One region of the Catenibacterium faecis genome, then DNA from elsewhere that is predicted to be linked to it. Evidence: a T-box and tRNA genes for the amino acid it is inferred to sense, from the RefSeq annotation. Region 1 holds a T-box; the other holds one or more tRNA genes.
The links. A T-box is a leader RNA that pairs with one kind of tRNA and senses whether it is charged. The one in region 1 lies ahead of tyrS (tyrosine--tRNA ligase), so its partner is inferred to be a tRNA-Tyr.

Region 1 (14,386 bases):
ATTTCTTCCTTTGCATAACGAACCTGTGGTCCAAGGAAAATAATATCAGCTTCTACATCCTTTAAATCTGTATTTTCAGCATTCACTGCCCAAATTTCAGCTTCGACATTCTGCTTAGTCGCTGCTCTTTTCATTTTTTCTACAAGTAAGCTTGTACTCATCCCTGATGCACAGCATAATAAAATCTTAATCATCAAAAAACTCCCTTCTTGCGACACATTATATACTAAAATAAGACGTTTGTGAAGAAAGAAAAAAGAGAGATATTATGATCTCTCTTCGCATAATTCTAAGATACAATCCCAGACTTCTCTGACACCTTTTTTCTTTAAGCTAGAAAAACGGACAAAGTGGTCACTTGGATCAAAATCCAATGTTTCTTTAATCAGCTTCTCATTTTTAACAAGTTCATTACGTTTTAGCTTATCTTCTTTAGTTGCGACAACAATAACAGGAATACCAAAATGCTTGGCATAATCATACATTGTTACATCATCATCTTTAGGTTTATGACGATAATCCACAATAAGAATCATCGCTTTTAGATTCTTTCTATTACGTAAGTAATTGTCAATCATTTCTGAGAACTGCTCTAACATCTTCTTTGGTACCTTTGCATAGCCATATCCTGGCACATCAACAAGTCTTATTTCATCATTAATATTAAAGAAATTAAGAGTACGTGTTTTACCAGGAGTTGAACTGACCTTTGCAAGTCCCTGCACATTGGTTACTGTATTGATAAAACTTGATTTACCTACATTTGAGCGTCCAGCCATCACTACTTCAGGTAATGATTCGTCTGGCCACTGACTAGACCAGGCTGCACATAACATGAATTCGGCTTTTTTAATTGTATACATATTACTTTACCAACGCATTTTCTAAAACAGTATCAATATGATCTGCTGTGATGATAGTTAAATCATTTCTTACAGATTCTGGAATATCATCAATATCTTTCGCATTATCCTTAGGAATAATAATTGTATGAATACCAGAACGATGTGCAGAAATAGACTTTTCTTTTAAGCCACCAATTGGTAATACATTACCTGTTAATGTCACTTCACCTGTCATTGCGACATCATCACGTACAGGCTTTTGTGTGAAAGCTGAATAGATAGCAGTTGTTAAAGTAACACCAGCACTAGGACCATCCTTCTTTACTGCACCTTCAGGTACATGAATATGAATATCCTGCTTATCAAAATCAATATCCTTTAAGCTATACTTATCAGCATGTGCCTTAAGATAGTCTAACGCAATTGAAGCAGATTCTTTCATGACATCACCAAGTTGACCAGTGACGATGAATTTACCACTGCCTTTGAAGTGATTGACTTCAATTGGAAGAATATCTCCACCAAACTGTGTCCATGCTAGACCAGTGACTACACCTACCTGAGGTTTAGGCTGTTTCTTAGTATGGTCAAAAGGTGCTTTACCTAATAATTCTTCTAAGTCGTTTACTTCCACAGCAACATGATCAGTTGTTTTCTTAAGAATCTTCAATACTGATTTTCTACAGATTGCTGCAATTAATCTTTCTAACTGACGTACACCTGCTTCACGTGTATAGTGTCTAATAATATACATTAACGCATCATCAGTAATAGTTAACTGTTCATCAGTCAAACCATGATTCTTAAGTTCTTTCTTAATTAAATGATCTTTCGCAATCATTAATTTTTCTTGTTCTGTATATGAAGATAGTTCAATGATTTCTAATCTATCACGTAACGGTTCAGGAATACCTCCTAAATCATTTGCTGTTGCAATAAATAAAACCTGTGATAAATCATATGGTTCTTCAATATAGTTATCTGAGAACATAGAATTCTGTTCAGGATCTAATACTTCAAGCATAGCACTTGTAGGATCACCCTTATAATCACTTGCCATCTTATCAATTTCATCTAATAAGAAGACAGGATTCATAACACCTGCTTTTTTCATACCCTGAATAATACGACCTGGCATAGAACCTAAATAAGTTCTACGATGACCTCTGATTTCTGATTCATCAGTCACACCACCTAAAGAAATTTTAACAAACTTACGATCTAAAGCACGTGCAATAGACTTAGAAATAGAAGTCTTACCAACACCTGGTGGACCTACTAAACAGATAATAGGTGCCTTTAAAGACTGAGTCATCTGTTTAACAGCAAGCTGTTCTACAATTCTTTCTTTAGGTTTCTTTAAACCAAAATGGTCTTCATCAAGAATTTTTTCTACCTTAGTAATTTCCTGGTTATCTTCAGTCATTTCAAACCAAGGAAGCTTAGTCATCCAGTCAAGATAAGTACGTACGACATTGGCTTCTGGTGAAGTAGAATGCATCATTTCATAACGTGCTAACTCTTCAGTTAGCTTGTCTTTTACATTCTGTGGATAAGGATTATCCTTAATCATAGAACGGAATCTTTCAACTTCATCCTCACCATTAGGTGTATCACCTAATTCTTCTTTAATTGCCTTAAGCTTTTCTCTTAAATAGAATTCTTTCTGGTTTTCATCAATACTCTTCTTAACACGATTATTGATAGAATTTTCAATTTCATTAATAGCCTTTTCCTTCTGCATAGATGCAAGAACTAACAAAAGACGTTTATTAATATCTGGTTCAGCTAAAATCTTTTCTCTTTCCACTAAATCAGAATTAATATAATGACCAATAGTATCAGCGAGTTCACTTGCTGATAAACCATGAGTAATATTTGAAATTAATTCTCTAGGTAATAACTGACTCGCACCATTCATTGACTGCATCTGTTCAGTCAACTTACGTACTAGCGCAGTTTCTTCATTAGGATCACCATGAATATCTTCTAAATAGCGCACCTTTGCATAATAGCATTCACCTTCAGTATAAAGTGATTCTAATTCAACACGCTTTTCACCTACTACAGTAAGTTTAATTGTTCCATGATTATCTTTCTTAATACGTTTTGTAATCTTACAAAGTGTGGCATGGTGATATACCATGTCAAAATTGATTTCTTCTTCTAAAGGATGGATCTGTGACACTAATACAATGTTAGAGTCGTGCTGACTTACAGCTAAATCCATTGCATTTAAGGAAAATGTACGTCCTACATCCAAAGATAATTCATGTCCTGGAAATACAAGCATACCACGCGTACAAATAACAGGAAGATCAACTGTTACATTTAAATTTTCCATAACCTATTTCTCCTTTCTTAGAAAAAATAAGACGCGTAGGCGTCTTATTTCACATTATCTTTAATTAACTGAAGAGCCTTTCTGTGAGTTAAATCACCCTTTACTACATATTCCTGACCACCAAGAACCTTCTTAACTTCTTCAAGTGGCATGTTGTAGTATGTAGCGATTTCTTTCATTTCATCTTCCATTTCTGCATCAGTCACTTCAATGTTTTCAGCCTTAACGATTTCATCAAGGATTAAGTTTAACTTAACTCTTTCTTCAGCCTGATCTCTTACGTCAGCTTTGATATCATCCATTGTCTTACCAGTCATCTGAGTGTATAATTCAATGTTTAATCCCTGCTGAGATAAGTTCTGGTTGATTTCGTTAATAATATTCATAACTTCGCTATCAACCATTGCATCTGGTACATCGATTGTATTGTTTGCAACAACAGCTTTGATTACTTCTTCATTGAACTTGTTTTCAGCTTCAGCCTTCTTCATAGTTCTGATCTGATTTTTGATCTTTTCCTGTAACTGTTCTAATGTTTCAACACCTTCGATATTAACATCCTTAGCTAATTCATCATCAATTTCAGGTAAAACCTTTGCTTTGATTTCATGAACCTTAACCTTGAATACTACTTCAGCACCTGCTAAATCAGCTGCATGATATTCTTTAGGGAAAGTTAAGTTGATTTCTTTTTCTTCACCAGCAGCCATACCAACTAGACCTTCTTCAAATCCAGGGATGAATGAGTGAGAACCGATTTCAAGTGAATAGTTTTCTGCTTTTCCGCCTTCAAAAGCAACACCATCTTTGAAACCTTCATAATCGATAACAGCTGTATCGCCTTCTTCAACTGTTCCTTCTTCTTTAACTACTAATTCAGCGAACTGCTTCTGGTAGTCATTTAATCTTTCTTCAACATCTTTCTTAGTTACTCTTACCTGAGCCTTCTTAACTTCTAATCCTTTGTATTCACCTAATTCGAATTCAGGTTTAACTGGACAAGTGAAAGTTACTTCTAATTCAGTTTCAGTAGATTTAACAATGTTTGCAGTTGGCTGAGCAACTGGAGTTACATTGTTGTCAACGAAGATCTTAGCATAGTTTTCGCTTAAGATTTCTTCAACAGCCTGTTCTCTTAATGCCTTAGCACCAATCTTAGCTTTGATTAAATTCTTTGGAGCATGTCCCTTTCTGAAACCATCTAACTTAACTGAACCAGCTAACTTATTTAAAGCCTTTTCCTGAGCTGCTGCCCATTCTTCTGTATCGAAAACGGCTTTGATTTCAACCATTGATTTCTCAAGTTTTTTAACTTCTGTATTCATTTCTTAATCTCCTTTACTATTTGCAATTGCTATTATACATGAAAGATTCATGCAATGCAACAATTTAACACTCTAATTGTTTGAGTGCTAATATTTCTTTTTCTACATCTGATAAATCGCAATTGTAGTCAATTTCTATATCAGATGGATCGACAGGCATATTCTGTAATGTTGCAACGTAATAGTGTAGTGTTGCTGCTACTAGATCACAGTCTTCTGGCATAATATCCTTAGGATAAATAGTATAAAGATAATATTCCAGATAATCGAGACATTGTGAGAGAAGCGTAGGATTATCATCTTCTAATACTCTTGAAAGAGATTTACCAATCAATGTATAACATTCTCTTTCTAATACTAAAGGACTATAAGAGCCATTAAAGTAATATGTTTCATCACCTTTCACTACAGTGAACTCTTCATCTACCTGTTGATCAATCAAGATTTCCATAATAAGTGTCTTCGCAAAAGATGACTTATGAGGATTTTTTAAAAATCTTGCTACTTCAGGCATGATCATACGGATGTTTAACTGCTGTAATTGATCAAGTGCCATATAAATTAAATCATCATTCACTTTATCTCTATCAAGCAGACGACCAATTTCCTGTGCAGACATAATGGTACTCTTGTTTTCTAGCTGGTAATTCTTTTCCTGTTTCATAAGAATAATTTCATCATAAACTGCATTGAACAAGTTTTCATACTGCTGAGGGATATAAGGCATGGATAATTCTTCAATAAGAATATTAATTGCCTGTTCATATTCTTCAAGTTCTTTTAAAGCATTTAAATATAAAGCAGTCACTTCATAATAAGTGTTATTGGCCTGCATTTTCGCAACGGCCCCTTCCTGCATACATCTTTGATAATCTTCTAATGCATTCAAGCATACAAGACGATAATATCTAGTCATCTCGTCATCCATATCTGTCAAACGACTTAATGCGACTTGATACTGGCCTTCTTCAATAAGTTCTTCTATCATGTTTGCCTCCTTGAGTTTCCATTTTATCAAAATTAGACTATCTGTCAACATAATTAAAAAACCTTACAAAATGTAAGGTTCTTGTCTTATTATTCATCACCAAATGATACGCCCATAGCCTTAGCAGCCTGAACAAGATCTCCATTTGGATCAACAAGCTTCTGCTTACCAAACTTCGCATCACCGATTACTTCTTCAAGTGAAGTATATTCCATGTTGCCACCCTTTAATGATACAACATTTCCAAATAAGCCCTCATCAATCATAGCACATGCCTTATTACCAAATCTGATAGATAGAATTCTATCATATGCATCAATATCACCACCACGGATAATATGACCAGGATTGACAGAACGTACTTCATGATTAGGAATGACTTTTTCTAGATCATCAGCTACCTTTGCAGCAAGTCCAGAATAACGAATTGGGTCTGGTGAATCTTCTACAATCTTACCGATTGACTTTGTACCATCTGCATACTTAGCACCTTCAGCTACTGCAATAACAGTATATGGAAGACCTGCTTCATCACGTTTCTTAACTGCTTTCGCAATATTTTCAATAGTAAATGGAATTTCAGGAATCAATACAACACCTGCATTACCTGCAAGACCTGCATATAATGAAATCCATCCAGCTTCTCTACCCATTAATTCACAACAGATGACACGATGATGTGATTTTGCAGTAGTCTGAAGACGATCTATGAATTCAGTACCAACACTCATCGCACTGATGAAACCATATGTTAAATCTGTAGAAGTTAAATCATTATCCATAGTCTTTGGTACACCAATGACATTGACACCTTTTCTGCTGAAATCTCTAGCACTTGTTAATGTACCATCGCCACCTAATACAACTAATACATCAACACCATCTTTCTTAAGATTTTCTACACCTACATCACTGACGTCTTTTCTTACTTTTCCACCATTTCCATCATCTACAAGATAATCGAATAGGTTATCTTTGTTAGAACTATAAAGAATAGTTCCGCCTTCCTTATATATATCCTCTACCTTGTCTACAGTTAATTCTACATAATTATTATTATATAATCCACGATAACCATATACAAAGCCAATAACTTCCCAATTATATTTTTCAATCGCAATCTTAGTGATTGTTCTGATTACCGCATTTAAGCCTGGACAATCTCCTCCGCCAGATAATAGCGCAATTTTTTTAACTTTTGAATTCATGATATTTCCTCCTTATGTAAATCCCACTCTCTATTATAAATTAAACTGTTAGCGTTTTCAATATAAATAAGAAGCGCTTACATATAGGTGCAAAAAAAGAAGCCTATAATGGCTTCTTAGTCAAAGTTTCAATGACTTCTATTACATGCTTTACTGGGAGCCCAATGACGTTATCAATATCTCCCTGCACTTCTTTAATGAATTTTCCTGCAACACCCTGAATCGCATAAGCGCCAGCTTTACCCTTCCATTCATCAATAGAAAGATAATCATCAATCATATCATTGATATTCTTGAATGTAACTTTTGTTTCATCTACAAATGTACAAACCTGATCTTTATAGAATACAGCCACTGATGTAAACACACTATGTGTATCACTACTTAATGATTCAAGAATTTCTCTTGCTTCATGAGCACTGTGAGCTTTACCAATAATCTTTCCATTATGATAAATTGTTGTATCAGCACTAATTACAACATCATCAGGATATTTCTCATGAATAGAAACACCTTTATCATATGCGAGTTTTTTAAGTCTTTCTTCTATTTCTAGAGAAGAATCAAGATATTCAGTAATAGAGGAGGCATCGATAATAAAATCAATGCCTTCTCTTTCAAGCAGTTCTTTTCGTCTAGGAGAAGTACTAGCAAGAATAATTTTCATTATTTCTTTTCCTCAGCAGGTGCTTCATGTTTAACGACTGGTTTTGGTAATAATGCTTTTCTAGAAACATTCACACCCTTATCAGTAATCTGAGTTACTTTAACCTTTACTGTATCGCCAAGTTTGATTACATCGCCGACTTTATTTGTTCTATCCCAAGCAACATCTTTTACATGTAAGAATCCATTTGTACCAGGGAATAATTCAATAAATGCATACTTTTCTTCAACCCTTACAGCTTTACCATCAAAGATTTCGCCTACTTCTACTTTTCTAGTTAAATCCTTGATCATACCCATTGCATGATCAATCGCTTCCTGAGAGTAATGATAGATAGTAACATTACCTTCATCATCAATATCGATCTTAACATTATCACTTTCAGCAATAATCTTATTGATCATATCTCCACCCTTACCGATTACATCTTTAATCTGTTCAGGTTCAATCTTCATCATAGCAACCTTAGGAGCATATGGACTTAAGTGATCTCTAGGTTCACTGATTGCTGACATCATGCAGTCCATGATCTGTCCTCTTGCAACCTTTGCCTGAGCTAATGCTTCCTGTAAGATTTCTTTAGTGATACCATCAATCTTGATATCCATCTGTAATGCACAGATACCGTTCTTTGTACCTGCAACCTTGAAATCCATATCACCAAGATGGTCTTCCATACCCTGGATATCAGTTAAGATTGTATAGTTTTCGCCTTTTTTAACTAGACCCATAGCGACACCAGCCACTGGATTACTAATTGGAACACCTGCAGCCATTAAAGCCATAGTTGATGCACAAATTGAAGCCTGTGAAGAAGAACCGTTAGATTCTAATACTTCAGCAACAACTCTGATTGTATATGGGAATTCTGCTTCAGAAGGAATAACCTGTCTTAAGGCTCTTTCACCTAAAGCACCATGACCAATTTCTCTTCTACCTGGAGAACCCATTCTTCCTGTTTCACCTACACAATATGGTGGGAAGTTATAGTGATGCATGAAACGTTTCTGGTCTTCCATTCCAAGACCATCAATCTTCTGTACTTCACCTAATGCGCCAAGTGTGCAGGCAGATAATACCTGAGTTTCACCACGAGTGAACATAGCTGAACCATGTACACGTGGCAATAAATCTACTTGTGCATCTAATGGACGTACTTCATCTACTTTACGTCCATCAGGTCTTACCTTTTCTTCAGTAATCAAACGTCTTACTTCTTCTTTTTCAAGATCACCAAGAACCATCTTAACCTGTTTAATTGTCTTATCATGTTCTTCAACAGTTGCATATTCTTTATCTTCAAAAGATTCTACAACCTTAGCATCTAATTCATCAATAGCAGCATATCTTTCAAGCTTACCAGGAATAGAAATGGCTTTGATCATTTCTTCCTTAGCCATTGCTTCTACGCTAGACACAATATTTTCATCTAATGCAAATAGTGGAACATCAATCTTTTCCTTACCAACAGCTTCTACAATCTGTTCCTGGAAAGCGATTAATTCCTTAATCTTTTCATGACCGAACATCAATGCGTTCAACATTGTTTCTTCATCTACTTCTTTTGCATCAGCTTCAACCATGTTAATAGCATCCTTTGTACCTGCTACTTCAAGATTGATTTCACTTCTAGCCATATCTTCAGGTCCTGCGTTGACAGTAAACTCACCATCAATTAAACCTACGTTAACACCTGCAATTGGACCATTGAATGGAATATCAGAAATACATAATGCAATTGATGCACCAAGCATTGCTGCCATTTCTGGAGTTGCTTCCTGATCAACTGATAGTACAGTATTAACAACCTGTACTTCATTTCTGAAACCATCTGCGAATAATGGACGGATAGGTCTGTCAATCATTCTTGCAGTTAATGTACCATGTTCACTAGGACGGCCTTCACGCTTTAAGAATCCACCTGGAATCTTACCTACAGAATATAGTTTTTCTTCATAAGTTACTGTTAATGGGAAGAAATCTACATCTTTTGGTTCTTTCCCAGCACATGCTGTAGAAAGAACGACTGTATCATCATATCTTACTAAACAAGAGCCGTTTGCCTGTTTAGCCATTTCACCGACTTCAACCTGGATTTTCTTACCATAGAAATCCATACTAAAAATTTGTTTTGCCATAAATTCACCTCATATTCTTCAAAATTATATCATAAATCAACTATTACACAAACAATTATTTGATAGAGACATGAAAAAAAGCCCCATAGGGCTTTTGTTTCTTATCTTCTTAATCCTAACTTATCAGTTAAAGTTGTATATCTGTCAAGATCTTCTTTCTTAAGATACTTTAATAAGTCTCTTCTCTTACCAATCTTCTTTAAAAGACCTCTGTTAGAATGATTATCCTTTGGATGCTGTTTGAAGTGACCGTTTAACTTGTTGATATCAGCAGTTAATAATGCAATCTGAACTTCTGGAGAACCAGTATCCTTTTCTACGCGACCATATTCAGCCATGATCTTAGCTTTTTCTTCTTTAGTTAACATTATGTTTTCCTCCTAAATTATATTCTTCGCAATATCCAAGCTAGATGTAAGAGGTACAAATATCCTAGACATTGTTGCAATGACTATTTTACATTATTTTTATATAAAGTCAAATACTTTTTCATGACCTGACTTAAATATTTTCTGTCTTCTGTTAATTGAGTTTTTAGTCCTTCTAATCCATTAAAAACAGTTTCTTCACGCTTATATAAGCAGAAAGTAACCTCTACTTCTTTACCATACACATCTTCGTCAAAATCAAATACGTTGACTTCTAATGAAAGACGATTGATATCATTGAATGTAGGATTCATCCCAATATTTGCCATACCTATATAATATTGATGATTGATTTCTACAATTGTGCCATATACCCCTCTTTTAGGTAAGTATTTCATACCATAATCGATATTCAATGTAGGGAAACCAATCAAACGACCTCTCTGTTTTCCATGAATGACAGTACCTTTTACCTTATAAGGTCGACCAAGCAAAGTATTGACTTCTTCAATCATTCCTTGATCCATCAGTTTCTTAATAAGAGTAGATGATACTTTTTCTGTTTCATTATACATAACAGCGTTTTTCACAATAAGTTCAAATGACTGTTTCTTTAAGTCTTCTATGCTGCCACTGTTATGATCTCCAAAATGGAAATCATAACCACATACTAGTCTTTTTAAAGGAAGCTTATTTAAGTATTCGTCAATAAAAGCCTGTGGACTTAATGCTGCTACTTCCTTAGTAAAATGAATTACAAGCAAGTAATCAATACCCATTTCTTCTAGAAGTTCTTTTTTCTCTTCTAGAGTAATAATTGATTGTCTCTTTTCGCCCTTTAAAACACATAAAGGATGCACATCAAAGCTCATAACAGCTGTTTTTGTTTCTCCCTTATATTTCAATACTTCATTAATCAAAGACATATGACCAAGATGTAAACCATCAAAAAAGCCAATTGCAAGAGAAAGAGGTTCTGTTAAATGTACCTCTTCCATTTTTATGACTTTCATTAGAAAAGCCCCCTGAGGCTCTTCAAATTGCCTTTTCCATCTGGTCCATATATCGCAAGTAATTTACCTTCTTTTGAATAAATAGCTACATTATGATCTTTATCACTCTTGATTTTCTGACCAGTCATGACAATTCTTTCATCTACAACCATAGAATCATAGAAAGAAAATACTTCTTCTAATGGCATCACAGGTCCATTATTTTCTTCAAGTTCTTCAAGTGTTACTGCCTGATCGATAGTAAAATGACCGGACTGATTTCTAACTAATGCAGTCATATGGGCAGGATAACCTAAGGCTTTTCCAATATCTACACATAAAGAACGGATATATGTTCCTTTAGAGCACTTGACATCTATAGTTATTTCATCATCATGTGCATCGACTAAATCAAGTTTATAAATAGTGATTGGTCTTTCTGGTACTTCTACTTCTATACCTTCTCTAGCATATTCATAGAGCTTCTTACCATTAATTTTAATAGCTGAATACATTGGAGGCTTCTGCATGGAATCTCCTTTAAATGATGATAATACTTCTTCTAGATTCTCATAACCAGTAAAAGGCTTGGTTTCTATAACCTTCCCTTCAGCGTCATATGTATCTGTCGAACTGCCAAGTTTAAGTGTAGCACGATATTCTTTTTCTTCACTCATTAAAAACTGCATTGCTTTAGTGGCTTTATTAATACCAATAACTAAAACACCAGTCGCCATAGGGTCAAGAGTCCCACAATGTCCTACTTTTTTAGTATGCATAATACGTCTCACACGATTAACGACATCATGACTTGTCATACCCTGTGGTTTATTAATTAAAATAATACCATCCATCTACTCACATCCTTCCTAAAAAAAGCAGACTATTGTCTGCTTAGATATGATTAATAACGAAGTACTTCTTCTTACCTCTTCTAATAACAGTCACCTTACCACCAAACGCATTGTCTTTTGATACAACAAACTTTTCATCAGTGACCTTTTCACCATTTACAAGAACACTTCCACCTTTTACGAACTGTCTTGCTTCACGATTACTAGAAGCAGCACCTGCTTTTACTAATACATTTAAGATCTGTTCATCTTCAGTGACATCAATACTTGGTACACCATTGAAGCACTGTTTAACCTGTTCATAAGTCATGCTCTTGATATCACCGCTGAATAACTTTTCAGAAATGCTGACAGCTTCTTCATAAGCATCTGCACCATGAATGAAAGTAATAACTTCTTTCGCAAGTGCTTTATGTGCTTTTCTTAAGTGTGGTTCATTCTTATTTGATTCTTCTAATGCTTCAATTTCTTCTTTAGATAAGAAAGTGAGGTATTTTAAGTAATCAATAACCTTGCTATCTTCACTGTTGATGAAGAACTGATACATTTCATATGGTGAAGTCTTTTCTCTATCTAGCCAGATTGCATTTCCTTCTGATTTACCAAACTTAGTACCATCACTCTTAGTAAGTAAAGGCATAGTGAATCCATATGCTTCATCACCAGTCTTCTTTCTAATTAATTCAATACCTGCAGTGATATTACCCCACTGGTCCTGACCAGCAACCTGTAAGTTACAGCCTTTATTTTCATGTAAGTAATAGAAGTCCATTGCCTGCATGATCATATAAGAGAATTCAGTGAAAGTAATCCCTTCATCCAATCTTCTCTTGATAATATCCTTAGATAACATGTAGTTGATATTGAAATATTTACCATAATCTCTTAACCAGTCAATGAAGTTTAAATCCTTAGACCAATCCAAGTTATTAACTACTTCAAAACCAAATAAATCTTCAGCCTGCTTCTTTAAGCAGTCAAAGTTATGCTGTACCTGTTCTTTTGTGATCATTGGTCTTTCAGTTGTTGGCTTTGGATCCCCAATCTGTCCAGTTGCACCACCGACTAAAAGAATTGGATGATGACCTGCATCCTTTAATCTCTTAGACATTAAGAAAGATGAGAAATGTCCAATATGTAATGAATCCCCAGTTGGATCAGTACCAATATAGAATGTCATTCCTCCTGCATTTAATTTGTCTTTTAAGTCTTCAGAACTTACATCTTTAATGAGGCCACGCCACACTAATTCATCATAAAATGTCATAATTTCCTCCTATAATATAAAAGAGAATCCATCCAAAGGACGAATTCTCGCGTTACCACCTTTATTCATGTCAAAGACATGCTCTCTTGTTGATAACGGTGTACTCACCGTCTAGACTTTGCATCTAGAAGCTCCAAAGTGTATTCATTCATACTACTGCTCTTATTTTCACCAGCCATAAGTTCTCTAAACCAGCGCATATGAATTACTTGTCTTTTTCATCGCAATTAAAAGTCTACATGAAATCATGATGTTTGTCAATATCAGCTTGTGAAGACACTTTCCAACATCAGCTTCGTTTCATCAAGATGGAATGCATCTACTAAGACAATAATACGGTCTCCTGATATGAGCTTTGTATCTCCTTTTGGAATTATTTCTTCTCCACCACGAATAACAGAAACAATCAAGCTACGACGTGGAAGTTGTAAATCTTTAATATAGTGATCACAGGCATTTGAACCAAAACCAACTGTATAGCCAATGAGTTCCTTACTATCTGCATATTCTTCCATTGACTGATAAGGCTGATTGTTTAAAAGATTCGTTAAAAGACTTTCATAAATCGGTTCACTATGTAAAAGATTGGCGACATAATAAGAAACAAATGAAACAAGCGCAATTGGTAGGAGCATCTTTAAAGTTCCACTCATTTCCGCAATAAGCACAATACCAGTAATCGGTGCTCTTACAATAGCACTAAAGTAAGCAGCCATTGCCATAATAATGAAGTTCATAAAATACTCGGAAGGAACACCACACATAATAGCAACCTTACCTACACTTGCACCAATAAGACTTCCAAGAATGAGTAGTGGGAAGAAAATTCCTCCAGCAGCACCTGATCCAAACGAAACACATGAAATAAGTAATTTTAATATAAATAATAAGACAAGAGTAGATAAAACAAGGTTTGGCTCATTGAGATATTCTACAAGTTTATGTCCTCCACCCATGACAAGTGGACAATAGAATCCAAGAATTCCAGATAACACTAAAGGTATAATGACTCTTTGATGTTTCTTTAAGAATGGTGTTTTCTTATAAAGTTTAATAGTTCCCATTGTAACCTTATTATAGAAAGCACCTAATACACCAGCGACAATACCGAGAATAATAACCCAGATATAATTCTTTAAAGGGAATGTTTCTTTGATTGAGAAAGCTAAAGTAGGTGATAAACCAAAGATATTTCTACTTAAGAAATCCGCAGTAATAGATGCAATCATTACAGAAACAAGTGCACTTGTAGAGAAGTTCTTATGAACTTCTTCTAAAGCAAACATGATACCTGCAAGAGGTGCATTGAAGGCAGCCGATAAGCCTGCTGCGGCACCTGCTGTCATTAAATAACGCTCTTCAGTTTTTACACGTTTTCCTTTTTTCGCAA
Region 2 (19,074 bases), on a different contig from region 1:
TATAGTCATAGAAAGAATCAAACCAAAGAGTATATAAAGTATTTTAGAAGAACGTATAAGATGTTTCTTGTAATAAGATAAATAGTTTTGTGGTTTTCTAGTAATAGAAGTGGTTTCTAGTTCTTCTATCATACTCTTTTTGATAGGTACTATTTTATGATTCTGAATCTCATAGAGATCATCTGCATAATCAAGAATACGTTTATCATGAGTTGCGATAAGAACGCATACTGGATGTGTATGAATATAATCGCTAAGTAGTTCTATTAATAACTTGCAGTTAATAGAATCTAGAGAAGCTGTTGGTTCATCTAAAAGAAGGAGAGAAGGGTCTTTCATTAATGCAAAGGCGATAGCTGCACGTTGTCTTTCTCCTCCTGATACATGATCAGGTGTCTGATTGAGTAGATGTTCTATCTTCATAGAACATAGAATATCATGCATTCTACTTTCGTTATATTCCTGTCCAGAGAGTAGGAATGCGAATTCCATATTCTCTCTAATGGTCATGTTATTGAATAATGTACTTTCTTGATGTACATAACCAATCTTTTCTTTCCTTGTAGTAAGAGGGTCATCAATAGAATGACCCTCCATTAAATAATCACAGGCTAAAGGGGCTACAAGTCCTAATTGATTCAATAAGGTTGTTTTACCTGTACCACTTTTTCCTTTGATTGTAGTAATGCTGTTGTTAGATAAGGTGATGCTTGCATCATCAAAAATCACTCTATCAAATGTGATAGAAAGATGTTTAATATCAATCATGATCCGTACTCGTTACCATTATTTTATTTGTAATATAGAAGACTAATGTAGTCACAACAGCACTTACTAAACCTATAATCATCTTGATTGAATTGTTTACTAACGCAAACTCACTTGATGAGAATAGTCTTAAACAGAAGGAAAGAAGAACAACTATAAATAGGAATGTAGACATAAACTGTATATCAACCATATGGATGGATTGAATCTGTTTCTCGTTTAAATCAAGTTCTCTATATCTTATATATTCTCTTGATTTATTATAGAGGATTAAGAAAACAACATAGGCAATAAGACCCACAACAGTATAGATGAGAATCATAGTCTTTGTATTTTTAGAATCCTTTTGACGCATCTTTGCTGTTTGTTTGTAATCATCACTCTCTATATAAGTAACGATGTTTGGAGATATTTTATTGAGCCCATTTCTTACCTGGTCTACATAACTTGCATTTTCACACTCAATTGCATAAGTTGCAGGAACATAATCAACAATATGTTCATTTAGATCTTCATATAAACTAATTGAAACATTAGTTGTACGATATTTATTTATAATAGAGTTCGCAAAGTCATTGTTTAAATAGACTTTTAATGCGTTATTTCCTGTGAAGTCATCCTGATCTTCATTTGATTTGATGACACCATAGATTTTAATAGATACTCTTTTCTTCTGATAAACAGGATGTCGTTCAATTACATCATAAGATTTTTTCTGTAATCCATTTTGATCACCATATCGCATAGTGTCATTATATTCAGTAGAACATACAGGTACACCTATATCCATTTTCATGGTTATAGGAAAATCTGAATCAGTCAATTCTAACGTTTTCATAAGACCTTCGCTTATATAATTTTTGTTTTTATTACCAAATTGACCCTTTATATAACTTGATACAACAACATTATCATCAGTAGAATATTCTCTACCCTTGACTGACATATATGCAATTAAATTATCATCCTCATCATTTCTTGTATTATAATTACGAGCTGGGAACTGATAATAGCTTGTTATACTTTTAACTCCTTTGATAGATTGAATAGATTGTATTTCTTGAGGAGTCATAGAAAATCCTTGGTCATATTCCATGAATCTATAACCAGAAGGTAATTCATTTCTTGTAATGTATTCCTTGCCAGTATAGATAATTTTACTAGTCAAGTTATCCATCATAGATGCTGTATTCTTGTTTGTCATATATAACTCAATACCAGAATATAAAGTCATATTGATAATAACTAAACACAACAAAGCATATAAGAGGATACTGAACTTTTCTTTTTTGCTTTTTACATGTGCAATTCTTTTAGGGGTAAACTCCTGTGTCATTGAGAGAGGTTCACCATTAATTTCAGTATCTTTGATACGAGTAAATTGAAGATTCTCAATTAAATACTTAATATCCAAATACTCATCAAATTCTTCATCATGAATAGTAAGAATAATAACACGGTTATGACTATATTCTTTTAATAATTTCATGATTGAATGTTTATCTTCATAATCTACAGAAGATAAAGGTTCATCTAATATAATACAAGGACTATTAGAATAAACACTTAAGGCTATCATGATTCTTTTCTTTTCACCTAAGGAACAAGAATCATATTTCTGTGATAAGCTGGCTTTAATATTTAAACTGTTGAATAGTTCATCTATTGTATTTTGATCATGCTCTCTATTGTATACAGATTCTATTAATTCAAATTGCTGGGCTATGGTAAGGTCTTTTTTTAAGAGTGCATCCTGATTTCCATAGAATATAGATGAACTATCATTGATAAGGGAGTTAACAGGAATCTGCTTAGAGATAATTTTTAAGAGAGTGGTTTTTCCACAGCCGCTCTCACCAGCAATACCTATAATACCAATAGAAGGAGCAATGAAATTGGCTCCTTCGAAGAGTATTCTATTAGTTTTGTATGTGAAATTATTTAATTCAATCATTTAGTTCTCACCATCCAATTGTATGATTTTTAAAGTCGTCTACGGTTGCAGTTACATATGCACTAGAATAATAAGTATCGATTTTTGTAACATAAGTGTTAAATTTTTTAAGGGACATTTATATTTCCGTGCCACATCTCCGCTAGATACTTTCTTTGATATATATGATATAAACTTATAATAGCATATAAATGTCAGCGCTAACATAATTATTATATATATAATGTAAACATAAAGGGACAATGAATTATAAAATTCACTGTCCCTTTAAAATGATCAGTTATATGTACCTTATGAATACAAAAAGTAATTCAATAATAGCAACGATGATATATGTAATGGTCCAACGTTTCTTCGTTTTTTGGGATGACTGTGGTCTCATTTGGTTAGGTATTATAAACAAAAGAGTACAAACAACAATATATAAACCACCAGTAATACCATTTAGATATTTTGAACAATACAACAATAATAATATAAAACAGTATGTAGTTGCGTAAGGCAGATATTTATCTTTCATGATATTTACCTTCTTCTATAATCGTTAATTATAGAATATAAACAATAAACACATCAAAAATCACGGCTATGATAGTAAAAACAAACCATCCAATCTTAGTTTTTTTAGATTCAGCTTTATCTAAATAAAAAGGTAAACCTGTCATCATTGTAAGAAAAATAAGAAAGTTTGGTGCTATACGACTTGGTAAAAATCTAGAACAATATGACAATATACATATCAACACTGTGATTAAATATAAAGGTTTTTTAGGCAAAAGTATAGATTTGATTTTATTCATAACAACCTCTCTTTCGTAATTAGTGACCACTAACTGAATTATATATTCTATTTGAAATATGTCAATATTTTACTTATATCATTATTGATAATTTTAAAGTGAAAAGTTAAATTCCACTGTAAGCAGGTCAAAGTTGCGTTTAGTCTTTCGTAACTTTCTAGTTGATTTTTTAACAAGTATATAGTTATTGTGATATCTTTTTCTTTATTTTATGAAAGGCTAATTATTATGACAAAATTAAATAAGAATCTGTATCTAAAAGGCGTTTTGTGATTGTATGTGTCATAAACCAACATATATAATATATATGAAGAGGTATTCCAATTGAATAAAGAAAGGAGAATAGTTATGAAAAAGTTAATTCAATTGTTGGTGGTACTCTGTATTTTTGTAATAACGGGCTGTAAAACAAATAAAGAACGTTATCTATCTATTACAACAAGTGGATATGATAAGAAGGGGAATGTAGTAGTGAATATCTATGAATATTCATTATCTACTAAGAAAGTGACTAAAAAGTATACTTCTTCTAATCCACTTGGTGTCTATTCTAAATCTAATAATGCTGTATATTATGCTGAAGAAGATAATAGTGGTGATCATCTGTATACTTATGATCTTGATACAAAGAAATCTAAAAAGTTGTCTGGTGGATTAACCGCAATTAACAGAATTATTCCTGTAGAGAATAATATCTATGTATTAGGCGTAGAAAAAGGTCAAAGATCACTCAAGCCTTATCGTTATAATATAGAAACAAAGAAGTTCAGTAAGATTAAGGCAGAAGAGGGTTTGGATTTTGATCATATGGTCTATGATGTTTTCAATCATGATTTATATCTATGTGCAAGTAATCAAAAAGAAGAAGATCAGGCATTAGAAGAAGCAAATGCGGGTAAGGGAAGTAAGTATATTGCACCTAATACGCATATTTATCGTTTGAAGAATAATCAACTCAAACGTATCTATACTACAAATCGCAAGTTAGTCTATAGAATGCTTCCAATGGAAAATGGAAATCTTACATTTACTGAAAGTGACACCATTCCAGCATGGAATCCTCAATATCATACATATACATTAGATACAAAAACAAATAAGAAAAAAGCAGGAATGAATATTGATGAAATCATGGATGTAACACAGTATGCTTGTTTTAGTTCTTCTCATCAGATTATTCTTCTTGGGCGCAATGATAAACATCAAGGATTATATACATATGATATTGATTCAGGTAAAACTGAATTATTGTATGAATCTAAAAATGAATTAATTAATAGTTTTGAATTATTAGAATAAATAAAATACCCACAGCGTGTAACTGTGGGTATTTAGATAATAAAAAAATAGACCTAAGTCTATCTTCTAATCGTATGGAGCGGGTGATGGGAATCGAACCCACGTAGTCAGCTTGGAAGGCTGAAGTTCTACCATTGAACTACACCCGCAAATGAAAACGATCTTTCGATCGTATTTTGAGAAATGGTGACCGGTACGGGATTCGAACCCGTGAATGCATGCGTGAAAGGCATGTGAGTTAACCGTTTCTCCAACCGGCCACTGGCGCTTGAAGAGGGATTTGAACCCCCGACCGATCGGTTAACAGCCGATTGCTCTACCGCTGAGCTATTCAAGCACTTTTAAATATAAAATGGAGCGGGTGATGGGAATCGAACCCACGTAGTCAGCTTGGAAGGCTGAAGTTCTACCATTGAACTACACCCGCATGGAATGGTGGGGAGAGACGGATTCGAACCATCGAACTCGTAGAGAACTGAGTTACAGTCAGCCGCGTTTAGCCACTTCGCTACCTCCCCACTGGTGCCGACTAGAGGAATTGAACCCCCAACCTACTGATTACAAGTCAGTTGCTCTACCAATTGAGCTAAGTCGGCATGTGAAGCTAAATTTTAATAAAAATGGTGGAGGTTAACGGGCTCGAACCGCTGACCCTCTGCTTGTAAGGCAGATGCTCTCCCAACTGAGCTAAACCTCCAATATTCTTGGGATATACCGGCCGTTAGACCGATGCTTAAGTGTTAGTGCCATATCCCAACCAAGCACGCTCATATAATATACCAAGTGTTATGCGATTCGTCAACATGTTTTTATAATTTTTTTAACTAAATTTAATTTTTTTTATTTTTTGCCATTCTATCGCACTGTGCAATAAGAAAAGTTATAATTGAATAAGTGATAAAGGAGATATAAAAAATGGCAGAATTATTGTATCAAGGACATGGAAGTTATCGCATTGTGTCTAATGAAGGTGTAGTGATTTATGTGGATCCTTATGCAGGTGAAGGTTATGATATGCCTGCAGATATTGTGATTGTAACGCATGAACATAGTGATCATAATCAGGTTGATCTTGTTACATTAAAAGACGATGGTGTGATTTTAAGACATGGAGATCTATTTGTGGATGGCGAATATCCTATTAAGAAGATTAAGAAAGTAATGATTGAAGGAACACCTGCAGAAAATAAGAATCATACAAGAGAAGAATGTGTTGGTTTTATTATGACTGTAGATGGTATTACATTATATGGTGCAGGAGATACAAACTATTATCCTGAAATGGAAAGCTTCAATGATTTAGATTATGCATTATTACCGGTAGATGGTATTTATAATATGAGTGCACAGGAAGCAAGTCGTTGTGCACATGTGATTGATTCTCGTTATTTTATTCCTATTCATACTTCACCTACACAATTATATGATGAAGATATTGCGAAAAGCTTTAAATCACCTCATGCTTTATATATAAAGCCAGGTGAAAGGTTGAAATTATAGTCCAAAATGAAAAGACCACTTGATGTGGTCTTTTATGTTAGTTCTGATCGAAATATCTGTTGAATTTGACGATGAATGTTGTAATTTGATCATTACTTGTAACAGAAATATCACCATGATGGAGGTCTACTATATTCTTAGTGATTGCTAGTCCTAAGCCAGTACCACCTGTTTTAGAGTTTCGTGATGAGTCTGTACGATAAAATTTATTAAATAGAAGTGGGATATCCTCTGATGCAATAGTATCACCATGGTTGATGACTTTAACAGTTGCATATTTCTCATCACCGGATACTTCTATCTTTAAATCGGTATTATGATAGCCATACTTGAGTGCATTAGAAATAAGATTATCAAATACACGGGCTAATAATTGACCATCTCCCTGAACATAGATATTCTCTTCAGGTAAATCTACTATTGGTGTAATATTACAGTCTTTAAATGAAGGATAGAACTCATCTGTCATCTGCATAATTAATCCAGATAGATTAATCATACTCTTATTCAACTTGATATCTGCATTATCAAGTTTAGTGAATTCAAAGAGGTCATCCATCATTTCCTGTAGACGTATTGATTTCTCATACGCAATACCAGAATACTTATGTACATCTTCTTTAGATAAAGCTGTATCATCTTTAATCAATTCAAGATATCCTACAATAGTTGTAAGAGGTGTTCTTAAGTCATGGGCTACGTTTGTGATTAATTCATTCTTTTGTCTTTCTGCATTACGTTCTATATCTAATGCAGCTCTTTCTTTTTCTTTTAGCTTTTCACTTTCTTTTTCTTTTGCAAGCAATGTTTTTGATAAGACATTGATGTTCGCGGCAAGAGAACCTAATTCATCATCATATTCTACTTCACACTGTACACCATAATTACCACTTGTTACCTGTTGGATAGAACGTCTGAGCTTTCTAATATATTCAATTGTGAAATCAATCAGTTTAAAGAAGATTTCTACAAAGACAATAAAAGAAATCGCATAACATAATGCATAACGCATTTCATTTGGTACCGCAATAGGAATAATTCTATCGAATATAATTCCTAGAATAGAATAAATAAGAAATGCGACAAGATAACTTAATGTAATATTAATCAACAAACGCCATTTAAAAGAAGAAATAAACAGCTTTCTTAGTTTCTGCATCATAATTCGAACTTATAACCAATGCCCCAGACAGTAATAATATGTCTTGGTGTACGAGGCTGTCTTTCAATCTTTTCTCTTAGTTTTCTAATATGTACCATGATGGTATTGTTGGCATGTGTTGCTTCTTCATGCCATATTTTTGTATAGATATCTTCAGTAGAGAATACTGTACCAGGATGTGAGGCAAGTAATACTAAGATTTCATATTCAATCTTAGTCACAGCTACTGGACGATTATCTACAGAAACCATCTTCTTATTTGTATCAATAAGAAGGTCATTGGCCTGAATAATAGAATTATCTACACCAATAGGCTTACTATATACCTGATAACGTCTTAATTGTGACTTAACACGTGCCACTAATTCCATTGCATTAAAAGGTTTTGCGATATAATCATCAGCACCCTTTAATAATCCTTCAATCTTATCCTGATCAGCTGTCTTGGCTGATACAAAGATAACTGGGATGTTGTACTTTTCTCTGATCATCTCTAATGCCTGTAAACCATCTACCCCAGGCATCATCATATCTAGAATTACAAGATCAATCTTGAACTTTTCAAGATCACGTAATAATGTATAGGCATTATAACGCTTTTCAACATGATAACCTTCTTGACTTAAATAAATTTCAATAAGATCACAAATTTCTTTTTCATCATCAATAACTAATATACGAGGTGTTTCCATATGTTTATCCTCCCAAGCCATATCATAATATAATTAATTAATAAAATAAAGAAAAGAATTGCATACGACGGGGGAATTTGCTATAGTTGTAAAGGGCACAAACGGGTCTTCCGTAGGTGCTTTTTTTTGTTTAATATAGAGAAAGAGGTGAAGAGAATGGCAAAATTCATATTTGTCACAGGTGGTGTCGTATCAGGTCTAGGGAAAGGTTTAACAGCTGCATCTTTAGGTAGAATATTAAAACAAAGAGGATTAAAAGTATTCATGCAGAAACTTGATCCTTATATCAATGTGGATCCAGGAACTATGTCTCCTTATCAGCATGGTGAAGTTTATGTAACAGCTGATGGCGCAGAAACAGACTTAGACTTAGGTCATTATGAACGTTTTATTGATGAAGACTTAAACAAAAACTCTTCAGTTACAACTGGTAGAGTATATAGCGATGTAATTTCTAAAGAAAGAAGAGGGGATTACTTAGGCGCAACAGTACAGGTTGTTCCTCATATTACTAATGCGATTAAGGACAAGATTTATGCTGCAGAAGAATCTTCTCAGGCAGATATCGTTATTACAGAAATCGGTGGTACTGTAGGAGATATCGAATCATTACCATTTATTGAAGCAATTAGACAGGTAAGACTCGATAGAGGCTACAAGAATACTCTTTATATACATACAACTTTACTTCCATATATTGGTGCCAGCCATGAAGTAAAGACTAAACCAACACAGCATAGTGTTAAGGAATTATTAGGATATGGTATCCAGCCAGATATCATTGTATGTCGTAGTGAACATACTATTTCTGATGAATTAAAGGACAAGATTTCTTTATTCTGTAATGTTCCTAAGGAAGCTATCATCTCTAACTATGATGTAGATGTTCTTTATGAATTACCAGTAGAATTATTAGATCAGCATATGGATGATGTTGTACTTGATCATTTAAGAATTGAAGCTCCTGAAGCTGATTTCACTGAATGGCGTGAATTAGTTGAAAGAGTTAAGAACTTAAAGGATACAGTTAAAATCAAGATGGTTGGTAAGTACTGTGAATTCCCAGATGCTTACTTATCAGTTAATGAAGCATTAAAACATGCTGGTTACTATGCAAACAGTGAAGTTGAAATTGACTGGGTTAACTCTGAAGAAGTAACTAAGGAAAATATCGCTTCTAAGCTTGCTGATGCTGATGGTATCTTAGTACCAGGTGGATTTGGTAACAGAGGTGTTGAAGGCATGATTGTTGCTATCCAGTATGCAAGAGAACATGATATTCCATTCTTAGGAATCTGTTTAGGTATGCAGTGTGCTTCTATTGAATATGCAAGAAATGTATGTAAACTTGATGATGTTAACTCATTAGAATTCGATAAGAACTGTATGACTCCATTAATTTCATTAATGCACGATCAGTCTTTAGAAAACATGGGTGGTACTCAGAGACTTGGTAACTACACTTGTGAATTAAAAGAAGGTACAATTGCACATAAGTTATATGGAAAGGATCTTATCCAGGAAAGACATAGACATAGATATGAATTCAATAATACATATCGTCAGATGTTAGAAGATGCAGGACTTGTTATCTCTGGACGTAATCCAAAGAGAGATTTAGTAGAAATCGTTGAAGTGCCTAACCATCCATATTTCGTTGCATGTCAGTTCCATCCAGAATTCAATTCTAGACCAAATAGAGCACATCCTCTATTCCAGGGACTTATAGATGCAGCACATAAAAAGAAATACAATTAATACATTGGCATGAGGGTAACCTCATGCCTTTTGTGTTACAATAAAAAGCATGGAGGTATGGTTATGCGTATAGGACAGTCAATAGATATTCATCAGTTGGTAGAAGGAAGAAAGCTTATTCTAGGTGGTGTAGAAATTCCTTATGAAAAAGGGTTAAAGGGACATAGTGATGCAGATGTTCTTCTACATGCAATTATTGAATCAATCATTGGGGCATTAGGTGAAGGTGATATCGGGAAACATTTTCCTGATACAGATGATCGTTACAAAGGTATTTCTTCAATGATCTTGTTAGAAGAAACATATAAGTTGATGAATGAAAAAGGTTATAAGATTGGGAATGTGGATGCAATCATTATGACAGAACAGCCAAAGATGGCACCTCATATACCTACAATGAGACATAATATTGCGGAAGCACTTCATTGTGATGTGACACAGATTAATGTGAAAGCCACTCGTGGTGAAAAGCTTGGCTTTGTAGGAAGAGGAGAAGGGATTGTTTCTCAGGCAGTCTGTTTACTTGAAAATGTGTAATAGTTATGTAATTTTTGAACAAGGTGATGTTTTTACATCATCTTTTTTGTCACTCAGATATCTTTTATAGTATAATGAAGGGGCGAAAGAGGTGATACTAGTGAAATGGAGGAACAAATTGATTACTGTCATTTTACTATTATTTATTTTCCTTGAATTATTTTCTGTTTTTAAGATTACCACTATGGCAACCTTTGAATTGAAACAGACAGTATTTACTTATGAATTAGGACAGGAAGTATCACAGAATATAGAGGATTATGTCATCTGTCCAGATAGAATAAAAAAATCACTTACTTTAAACTTGAAGCGTGTTAACTTGAATAAAGTAGGTAACTATAATGCAAGTATTGAATATGCAGGACGTGATTATGGCTTTAAGATTAAGATTGTAGATACAAAAAAACCAACAGTAAAACTTAAAAAGCTTGTTTATTATGTGAATCCTAATCAGCCACTCTATGCAAAAAATACAGTAGCTGAAGTCAATGATGCGTCTTTAACACAAATCTATTTCTTAAAGAAAGAAAATAGTGAAGAACTTGTGAAAGAGAAAACATATGAAAAAGTAGGTACATATATTGAACGTGTTGTAGTAAGAGATGAACAAGGTAATACCTCTTTTCCAATGCGTATTAAAGTGATTGTAGCCAATGAGTTGGTTGTTCCTGTGATCAAAGGTGCAGAAGATAAAGTCATTCATTTAGGTGATAACTTTAATGCAAGAGAAGGTGTCACTGCATATGATAATGAAGATGGTGATTTAACAAATAAGATTGTTGTTACAGGTAAAGTACAGACTAATACTGTAGGATGTTATACTCTAACATATACAGTCACTGATAGTTCTAAGAATATGGCTAAGGTTACAAGAGTAGTGGAGGTTATTGAATGATCACATATATCTTTATGGCGATATGTATAGCAGTTTTTGTTTATATTAATTATTTTTCTAAGGATAATAAAACTTCAGAAGCAATGCATTTAGGTGCTTTATATACACCTTATGTGAAAAATAGAGGAGAATATTGGCGATTTATTACATCTGCTTTTATTCATACAGAATTTCTTCATTTATTTATGAATATGTACTGTATCTTCTATTTAGGACGTATGTTTGAAACACTACTTGGACCAGTACGTTATTTAATACTTGTCTTAGTTTCTATTGTGATGAGTTCACTCGCTACTTATTACTATTCTTATAGAGATTCTAATGTGGATAACTCTATCACAATTGGTGCAAGTGGTTTATTCTATGGCTTTTTAGGGGCTATTATTGGACTAGGTTTATTTAAAGGCGGTGCTTTCTTTGATTTATTAAGAGGCTATTTACCTTGTATTGCGATTAACCTTGCCTTTACTCTTATGAATTCTCGTATTTCTAAGACAGGACATGTAGGTGGATTAGTTGGTGGATATCTTACTATGTATATTATGTATCTCTTAAAAGTGATATGAGAATACTAATTGATGGAGATGCAACACCAGATATTGAAAAAATCGCTTTTTTGTGTGATAAATATGATATAAAGATGATAGTGTATTGTGATATGAATCATTTCTTTGATTATGAATCGGTTATTATGTGTGATCAGGGGAATGATAGTGTTGATTATGCCATTTTAAAAGATGTGAAGAAGGGTGATCTTGTGATTACACAGGATTATGGTGAAGCAGGTATGCTTCTTACAAAAGGTGCGATTGTTGTTCATCCTTCAGGGTTTATTATTGATTCTAATAATATAGACTCACTTTTAATGACACGCTATATCAATGGAAAGATGCGTAAGCATCAACTTGTCAAAGGGCCAAAGAAACGTACACAAGATACAAGAAAGAGATTTTTAAAAACAATAGAGGGGATTATATCAAATGAAATATAAGTTAATTGCATTAGATTTAGATGGTACATTAAAGAATTCAGAAAATAAAATTACTGATGAAACACGTAAGACACTTATTAAAGCACAACAGTTAGGTGCAACAATAGTTCTTGCATCAGGTAGACCGACACCTGGTTTAAGACATGAAGCAGCTGCACTTAAATTAGAAAAGTATGAAGGTTATTTATTATCATTCAATGGTGCTAAGGTAATGGATGCGAAAACAAGACAGACTATGTTTGAACAGCGTTTGACTATTGAGCAGGCTAAAAAAGCATATGATGAAGCAAAGAAACATAATCTTGCGATTATGACATATTATGATGATGCTGTTTATACTGAAGATGTAGATGATCAGTATGTGAATATTGAAGGACGTATTAACGATATCGAAATTAAAAAGACTGAATCTTTTAAATCAATTTTAAGAGATCCTATTAATAAAGTATTATGTACAGGTGATCCTGAACATGTGGCTTCTGTATTAGAAGACTATAAGAGTGCATTCCCAGGTTTAAGTATTTACCGTTCTGCACCATTCTTTATTGAAGTTATGGCACCAAATATTGATAAAGCAGCTTCTTTAGATAAGCTAGTAAAGATGCTTCATCTTACAAAAGAAGAAGTGATTGCCTTTGGTGATGGATTCAATGACTTATCACTCATTGAATATGCAGGCTGTGGTGTCGCTATGGCCAATGCAGTAGATGAAGTCAAAGAAAGAGCTGATGTTGTCACTTTATCAAATGATGAAGATGGTATTGCTTATATGTTGAAGAAACTAGAGGAGGAACTAAGAGATGAATCAAATGCCTAAAGATCCAGTGATGTTACTTAGCTGGTTAAATATGAAACTCAGAGACCAATATGAAGATCTTGCAGACTTATGTTATGACTATCATATTCCTATGCAGGACATCGTAGATAAGATGGAAGCTATTGGTTACCATTACACATACAAATCAAATCAGTTCAAATAAGAGTGTATAACCACTCTTATTATTTTGCCTAAAATTTGTCTTATTTAGAACCAAAATAACGCGATAACGTTAAAAATATAAATATATGGAGGAAAAAGGAAAAAATGTTAGAGCTAAAAGATTTTGAAGAAGCAAAAAAGAGAGTAGACGAAGTAATCATTCCAACACCTTTGATCTATAGTCCAGCGTTCTCTAAAGAGTGTAGAAATATGGTTTATATCAAACCAGAAAACTTACAGAGAACAGGCGCATTTAAGATTAGAGGTGCTTATAATAAGATTATGAAGATGGATGATGAATCCAAGTCTAGAGGACTTATTGCATCAAGTGCAGGAAACCATGCCCAGGGTGTGGCTTATGCCGCCCAGCAGTTAGGTGTTAAGGCTACAATCGTTATGCCTGCTCATACTCCACTTATTAAAGTAGATGCTACTAAGGCATTAGGTGCTGAAGTGGTTCTTCATGGTGAAGTGTATGATGATGCATATAATAAGGCAGTAGAATTACAGAAAGAACATGGCTATACATTTGTACATCCATTTGATGATGAAGATGTCATTGAAGGTCAGGGAACCATTGCCTTAGAAATCCTCAAAGAATTACCAGATGCAGATATTATTCTTGTACCAGTTGGTGGTGGAGGATTGATTTCAGGTATTGCTTGTGCAGCTAAGAAAGTTAATCCAACAGTGAAGATTATCGGTGTAGAACCAGAAGGAGCTGCAAGTGCCCTTGCTGCCATTAATGAAGATCGTGTTGTATCATTAAATGAAGCAGTAACTATTGCGGATGGCACAGCTGTTAAGACAATTGGTGAAAAGCCTTTTGAATATATTAAACAATATGTAGATGGTATTATCACAGTAAGTGATTATAAATTAATGGCGGCATTCTTAGTACTAGTAGAAAAACATAAACTTGTTGCTGAAAACTCAGGTATTCTTTCACTTGCTGCACTAAAGAAACTCAATGAAAAGAATAAGAAGGTTGTCTCACTGATTTCTGGTGGTAATATTGATGTACTTTCTATTTCTTCTATGATCAATAAGGGACTGATTGAAAGAGGAAGAATCTTTTCATTCTCATTACAGCTTCCAGATAGTCCAGGTCAGTTAGAAAAAGTCGCTCATATTCTTAATGAATGTAATGCGAACGTTGTGACTGCAGATCATAACCAGTTCAAGAACTTCGCAAGATTCTCTGAAGTAGAATTAAGAGTCACTTGTGAAACAAATGGGGAAGCGCATATTGTCTCTATTATTGAAACATTTAAAAAGAATGGATTTGAAATTCAGCGTATCAACTAAGGAATAGCAATCAGCTATTCCTTTTTTATAAAATTAAGTGAAAATTTAGTTTTAATAGAATAATAATGGTGCTATAATGTGAAAAACAGATTTTTGAGAGGGGGATTTAAGTGTTAGAACTAAAGAATTTTGAAGAGGCAAAGAAGAGAGTGGATGAAGTCATTCTTCCTACACCTTTGATTTATAGCCCAGCTTTTTCTAAAGAAAGTAGAAATACTGTTTATATCAAACCAGAAAACTTACAGAGAACAGGCGCATTCAAGATTAGAGGTGCTTATAATAAGATCATGAAGATGGATGATGAATCTAAATCTAGAGGACTTATTGCCTCAAGTGCAGGAAACCATGCTCAGGGTGTAGCTTATGCCGCCCAGCAGTTAGGTGTTAAGGCTACAATCGTTATGCCTGCCCATACACCACTTATTAAAGTAGATGCTACTAAGGCATTAGGTGCTGAAGTGGTTCTTCATGGTGAAGTCTATGATGATGCATATAATAAGGCAGTAGAATTACAGAAAGAACATGGCTATACATTTGTACATCCATTTGATGATGAAGATGTCATTGAAGGTCAGGGAACCATTGCCTTAGAAATTCTCGAAGAATTACCGGATACAGATATTATTCTTGTACCAGTTGGTGGTGGAGGATTGATTTCAGGTATTGCCTGTGCCGCTAAACTTATTAAACCAACAGTTAAGATCATCGGTGTAGAACCAGAAGGTGCTGCCAGTGCCCTTGCTGCCATTAATGAAGATCGTATCGTTTCATTAAATGAAGCAGTAACTATTGCGGATGGTACAGCTGTTAAGACAATTGGTGAAAAGCCTTTTGAATATATTAAACAATATGTAGATGGTATTATCACAGTCAGTGATTATGAGTTAATGGATGCATTCTTAGTATTAGTAGAAAAACATAAGCTTGTAGCTGAAAATTCAGGTATTCTTTCACTTGCTGCATTAAAGAAACTCAATGAAAAGAATAAGAAGGTTGTTTCACTTGTATCAGGTGGTAATATCGATGTACTTTCTATTTCTTCTATGATTAATAAGGGACTTATTGAAAGAGGAAGAATCTTCTCATTCTCAGTACAGCTTCCAGATATTCCTGGACAGTTAGAAAAAGTTGCACATCTATTAAATGAATGTAATGCGAATGTTGTAGCGGTTGATCATAACCAGTTCAAAAACTTCGCAAGATTCTCAGAAGTAGAATTAAGAGTCACTTGTGAAACAAATGGGGAATCTCATATCGATACAATTGTTGAAACATTTAAACAGAATGGTTTAGAAATTCATCGTGTTAACTAGGGAATAACGTAACGTTATTCCTTTTTTCGTCTATTTCACTATTGTGCATTTTTTTGTGATATCCTATAGATAGGAGGAAAATTGATATGTTACTAGGAATTGATGTAGGAGGGACTTCTGTCAAATATGCAACATGCGATGAAAAGGGTCATTTATTTGACAAGGGGTCTTTTAAAACACCTGATACTTTAGAAGACATGTATCAGGCTATTGAAACTATTTTTAAAGAAAGAGATGTTGATGGTATTGCGTTAAGTATGCCAGGAGCTGTTGCAAGTGACGAAGGGGTCATTTATGGTGCGTCTGCCATTGACTATATTCATGGTCCTAATATAAAGAAGGATCTAGAAGAAAGATTACAGACACGTGTAGAATTAGAAAATGATGCCAACTGTGCAGCACTTGCTGAAGTATGGCTAGGTGCCGCTAAAGACAACCAGGATTGTTGCTTTGTGGTATGCGGTACAGGTATTGGCGGTGCTGTGATTAAGGATAAGAAGATTCATAAGGGTAAACATCTTCATGGTGGTGAATTTGGTTATATGATTAATAACTTTGATGCAGATTCACTTGAGTTTAACTTTTGGTCTCTTGATTCTACAGTTGCCATCGTAAAAGGTGTAGAAAAAGAACTAGGTGAAACATATGATGGACGATATATCTTTGATCATGCCGACGAAAATGAAGTATTTAAGAAGTATGTCAATCGTTTCTATTATGCTCTTGCAGTAGGTATTTATAATATTCAATATTCCTATGATCCAGAAGTGATTATTATTGGTGGGGGCATCTCTGTAAGAGAAGATATGATTGATGAAATCAATAAGCGTTTAGATATTATTATAGATAAGGTTGAACCAGCGCGTATTAAGCCTGTTGTAAAGAAATGTGCCTTTGCGAATGATGCCAATATTATTGGTGCAATCTATCACTATTTAACAATTTCTAAATAGTAAAATAAAAAAATTTTTGAGTATTCATTTTTTGCTTGCTTACAATCTTAATATCGTTTATACTACAACAGAAGGAGTGAGAATATGAACGCAAACACAATTATGACAACTTCAGTTTTCGCAAACGTGTTTCCTAAGGGTTCTTATTTTCATTTTTTAGATTTCTTATTTTAAGGACATATCATCTATTGGTGATATGTCTTTTTCATAATTGAGGAGGTTGACTATGAAAGCTTATTTAATTTTAGAAGACGGACATGTGTTTGAAGGGGAAAGCTTTGGATATGAAAAAGAAGTCATAAGCGAATTTGTCTTCAATACTTCAATGACTGGTTATGTAGAAGTGTTGACAGACCCATCTTATGCAGGTCAGAGTGTTGTAATGACTTACCCACTTATTGGTAACTATGGTGTATGTTTAGAAGATCAGGAATCTGAACACCCATATGTTGAAGGATTTGTAGTAAACGAATTATCACGTTTAGGATCTAACTTTAGAAAGAATGAAGATTTAAATGATTATTTAGTACGTAATCATATCCCAGGTATCCAGGGAATTGACACACGTGCACTTACTAAGTTACTTCGTAATGATGGTTGTATGAATGGTATGATCACTACTCATAAGTATGAAGTAAGCGAAGTCATCGACAAGATTAAAGCATTCAAGGTACAGGGTGTTGTAAAAGCATGTACATGTAAAGAAAAACATACTGTAGGTACAGGCAGAATGAAAGTTGCTTTATATGACTTTGGTGCTAAGCGCAATATTGCGAATGAATTAGCAAAGAGAAACTGTGAAGTAACAGTATTCCCAGCCACTACACCTGCTTCTGAAGTATTAGAAGGTAACTTTGATGGTATTATGTTAAGTAACGGTCCTGGTGACCCAGCTGAAGTAACTGATATTATCGCAGAAGTGAAGAAATTATCAGAAAGCGGTATGCCAATTTTCGCAATTTGTCTTGGACATCAGTTAATGGCTCTTGCTCATGGCTTCAAGACAGAAAAATTAAAATATGGACATCATGGTGCAAACCATCCAGTTAAGGATTTAGACACTAACCGTGTTTACATCTCTACACAGAACCATAACTATGTTATCAAGGATGATTCAATTGATCCTGCAGTGGCTAAGGCTTGGTTTAGAAATGTAAATGATGGCACTATTGAAGGTGTTGAATATTTAAATAAGAATATCAAAACTGTTCAGTTCCACCCAGAAGCAAATGCTGGACCTAGAGATACTGAATATTTATTTGATGAGTTTATTAAGATGATGGAGGGAAAGTAGAATGCCTAAGAATAAAGATATAAAAAAGGTTCTTGTTATTGGATCAGGACCAATTATTATTGGACAGGCAGCTGAATTCGACTATGCAGGTACTCAGGCTTGTCGTGCATTAAAAGAAGAAGGAATTGAAGTCGTTCTTATTAACTCTAACCCTGCAACAATCATGACTGATAAGGATATTGCAGATCATGTTTATATTGAACCTTTAACAGTTCCTGTTGTTAAAAACTTAATCTTAAAAGAAAAACCAGATTCAATCTTACCAACTCTTGGTGGTCAGAATGCCTTAAATATTGCTATGGCACTTGATGATGAAGGTTTCTTAGAAGCACATAACGTACGTACTATCGGTACTAATACAACTACAATCAAGCTTGCAGAAGACCGTCTTGAATTTAAGGAATTAATGGAAAGAATCCATGAACCAGTGGCTGCTTCAACAGTTGTTAACCATGTAGATGATGCATTAGAATTTGCTGAAAAGATTGGTTATCCAGTAGTAGTAAGACCAGCTTATACACTTGGTGGTACTGGTGGAGGTATTGCTGAAACTCCTGAAGAATTACATGATATCTGTACTAATGGTTTAAGATTATCACGTGTATCTCAGTGCTTAATTGAAAGATGTATTGCCGGTTGGAAGGAAATCGAATACGAAGTAATGAGAGATGGCAATGGTAACTGTATTACAGTATGTAATATGGAAAACGTTGACCCAGTAGGTGTTCATACTGGTGACTCTATCGTAGTAGCTCCTTCTCAGACTTTAGGTGATAAAGAATATCAGATGTTAAGAAGCTCTGCTTTAAATATCATCACTGCATTAAATATCAAGGGTGGATGTAACGTACAGTTCGCATTAAACCCAAAT

Region 2: it has a tRNA-Tyr gene. The T-box ahead of tyrS (tyrosine--tRNA ligase) is inferred to sense a tRNA for this amino acid. The anticodon was not compared.

The regions. Positions count from the first base shown of each region.
Region 1 covers NZ_JACRWG010000036.1:10,433-24,818, forward strand. The annotation lists gene H8909_RS08675 (PTS sugar transporter subunit IIB) at 1-194, opposite strand, end outside; gene yihA (ribosome biogenesis GTP-binding protein YihA/YsxC) at 267-863, opposite strand; gene lon (endopeptidase La) at 865-3,189, opposite strand; gene tig (trigger factor) at 3,234-4,514, opposite strand; gene H8909_RS08695 (hypothetical protein) at 4,579-5,502, opposite strand; gene H8909_RS08700 (6-phosphofructokinase) at 5,592-6,710, opposite strand; gene H8909_RS08705 (Maf family protein) at 6,814-7,377, opposite strand; gene pnp (polyribonucleotide nucleotidyltransferase) at 7,377-9,515, opposite strand; gene rpsO (30S ribosomal protein S15) at 9,617-9,883, opposite strand; gene ribF (riboflavin biosynthesis protein RibF) at 9,967-10,896, opposite strand; gene truB (tRNA pseudouridine(55) synthase TruB) at 10,896-11,729, opposite strand; gene tyrS (tyrosine--tRNA ligase) at 11,770-12,996, opposite strand; T-box leader at 13,029-13,227, opposite strand; gene H8909_RS08735 (ClC family H(+)/Cl(-) exchange transporter) at 13,260-14,386, opposite strand, start outside.
Region 2 covers NZ_JACRWG010000003.1:2,468-21,541, reverse strand. The annotation lists gene H8909_RS01820 (ABC transporter ATP-binding protein/permease) at 1-768, opposite strand, end outside; gene H8909_RS01815 (ATP-binding cassette domain-containing protein) at 761-2,722, opposite strand; gene H8909_RS01810 (hypothetical protein) at 3,271-3,522, opposite strand; gene H8909_RS01805 (hypothetical protein) at 3,871-4,821, shown strand; tRNA gene H8909_RS01800 (tRNA-Gly) at 4,897-4,970, opposite strand; tRNA gene H8909_RS01795 (tRNA-Glu) at 5,006-5,081, opposite strand; tRNA gene H8909_RS01790 (tRNA-Asn) at 5,084-5,158, opposite strand; tRNA gene H8909_RS01785 (tRNA-Gly) at 5,175-5,248, opposite strand; tRNA gene H8909_RS01780 (tRNA-Tyr) at 5,255-5,339, opposite strand; tRNA gene H8909_RS01775 (tRNA-Thr) at 5,342-5,417, opposite strand; tRNA gene H8909_RS01770 (tRNA-Val) at 5,443-5,518, opposite strand; gene H8909_RS01765 (MBL fold metallo-hydrolase) at 5,737-6,321, shown strand; gene H8909_RS01760 (sensor histidine kinase) at 6,359-7,483, opposite strand; gene H8909_RS01755 (response regulator transcription factor) at 7,480-8,175, opposite strand; gene pyrG (CTP synthase) at 8,332-9,933, shown strand; gene ispF (2-C-methyl-D-erythritol 2,4-cyclodiphosphate synthase) at 9,991-10,470, shown strand; gene H8909_RS01740 (DUF5011 domain-containing protein) at 10,589-11,365, shown strand; gene H8909_RS01735 (rhomboid family intramembrane serine protease) at 11,362-11,931, shown strand; gene H8909_RS01730 (YaiI/YqxD family protein) at 11,928-12,356, shown strand; gene H8909_RS01725 (Cof-type HAD-IIB family hydrolase) at 12,346-13,173, shown strand; gene H8909_RS01720 (DUF4250 domain-containing protein) at 13,157-13,336, shown strand; gene ilvA (threonine ammonia-lyase) at 13,441-14,643, shown strand; gene ilvA (threonine ammonia-lyase) at 14,754-15,956, shown strand; gene H8909_RS01705 (ROK family protein) at 16,043-16,909, shown strand; gene H8909_RS01700 (carbamoyl phosphate synthase small subunit) at 17,136-18,203, shown strand; gene carB (carbamoyl-phosphate synthase large subunit) at 18,205-19,074, shown strand, end outside.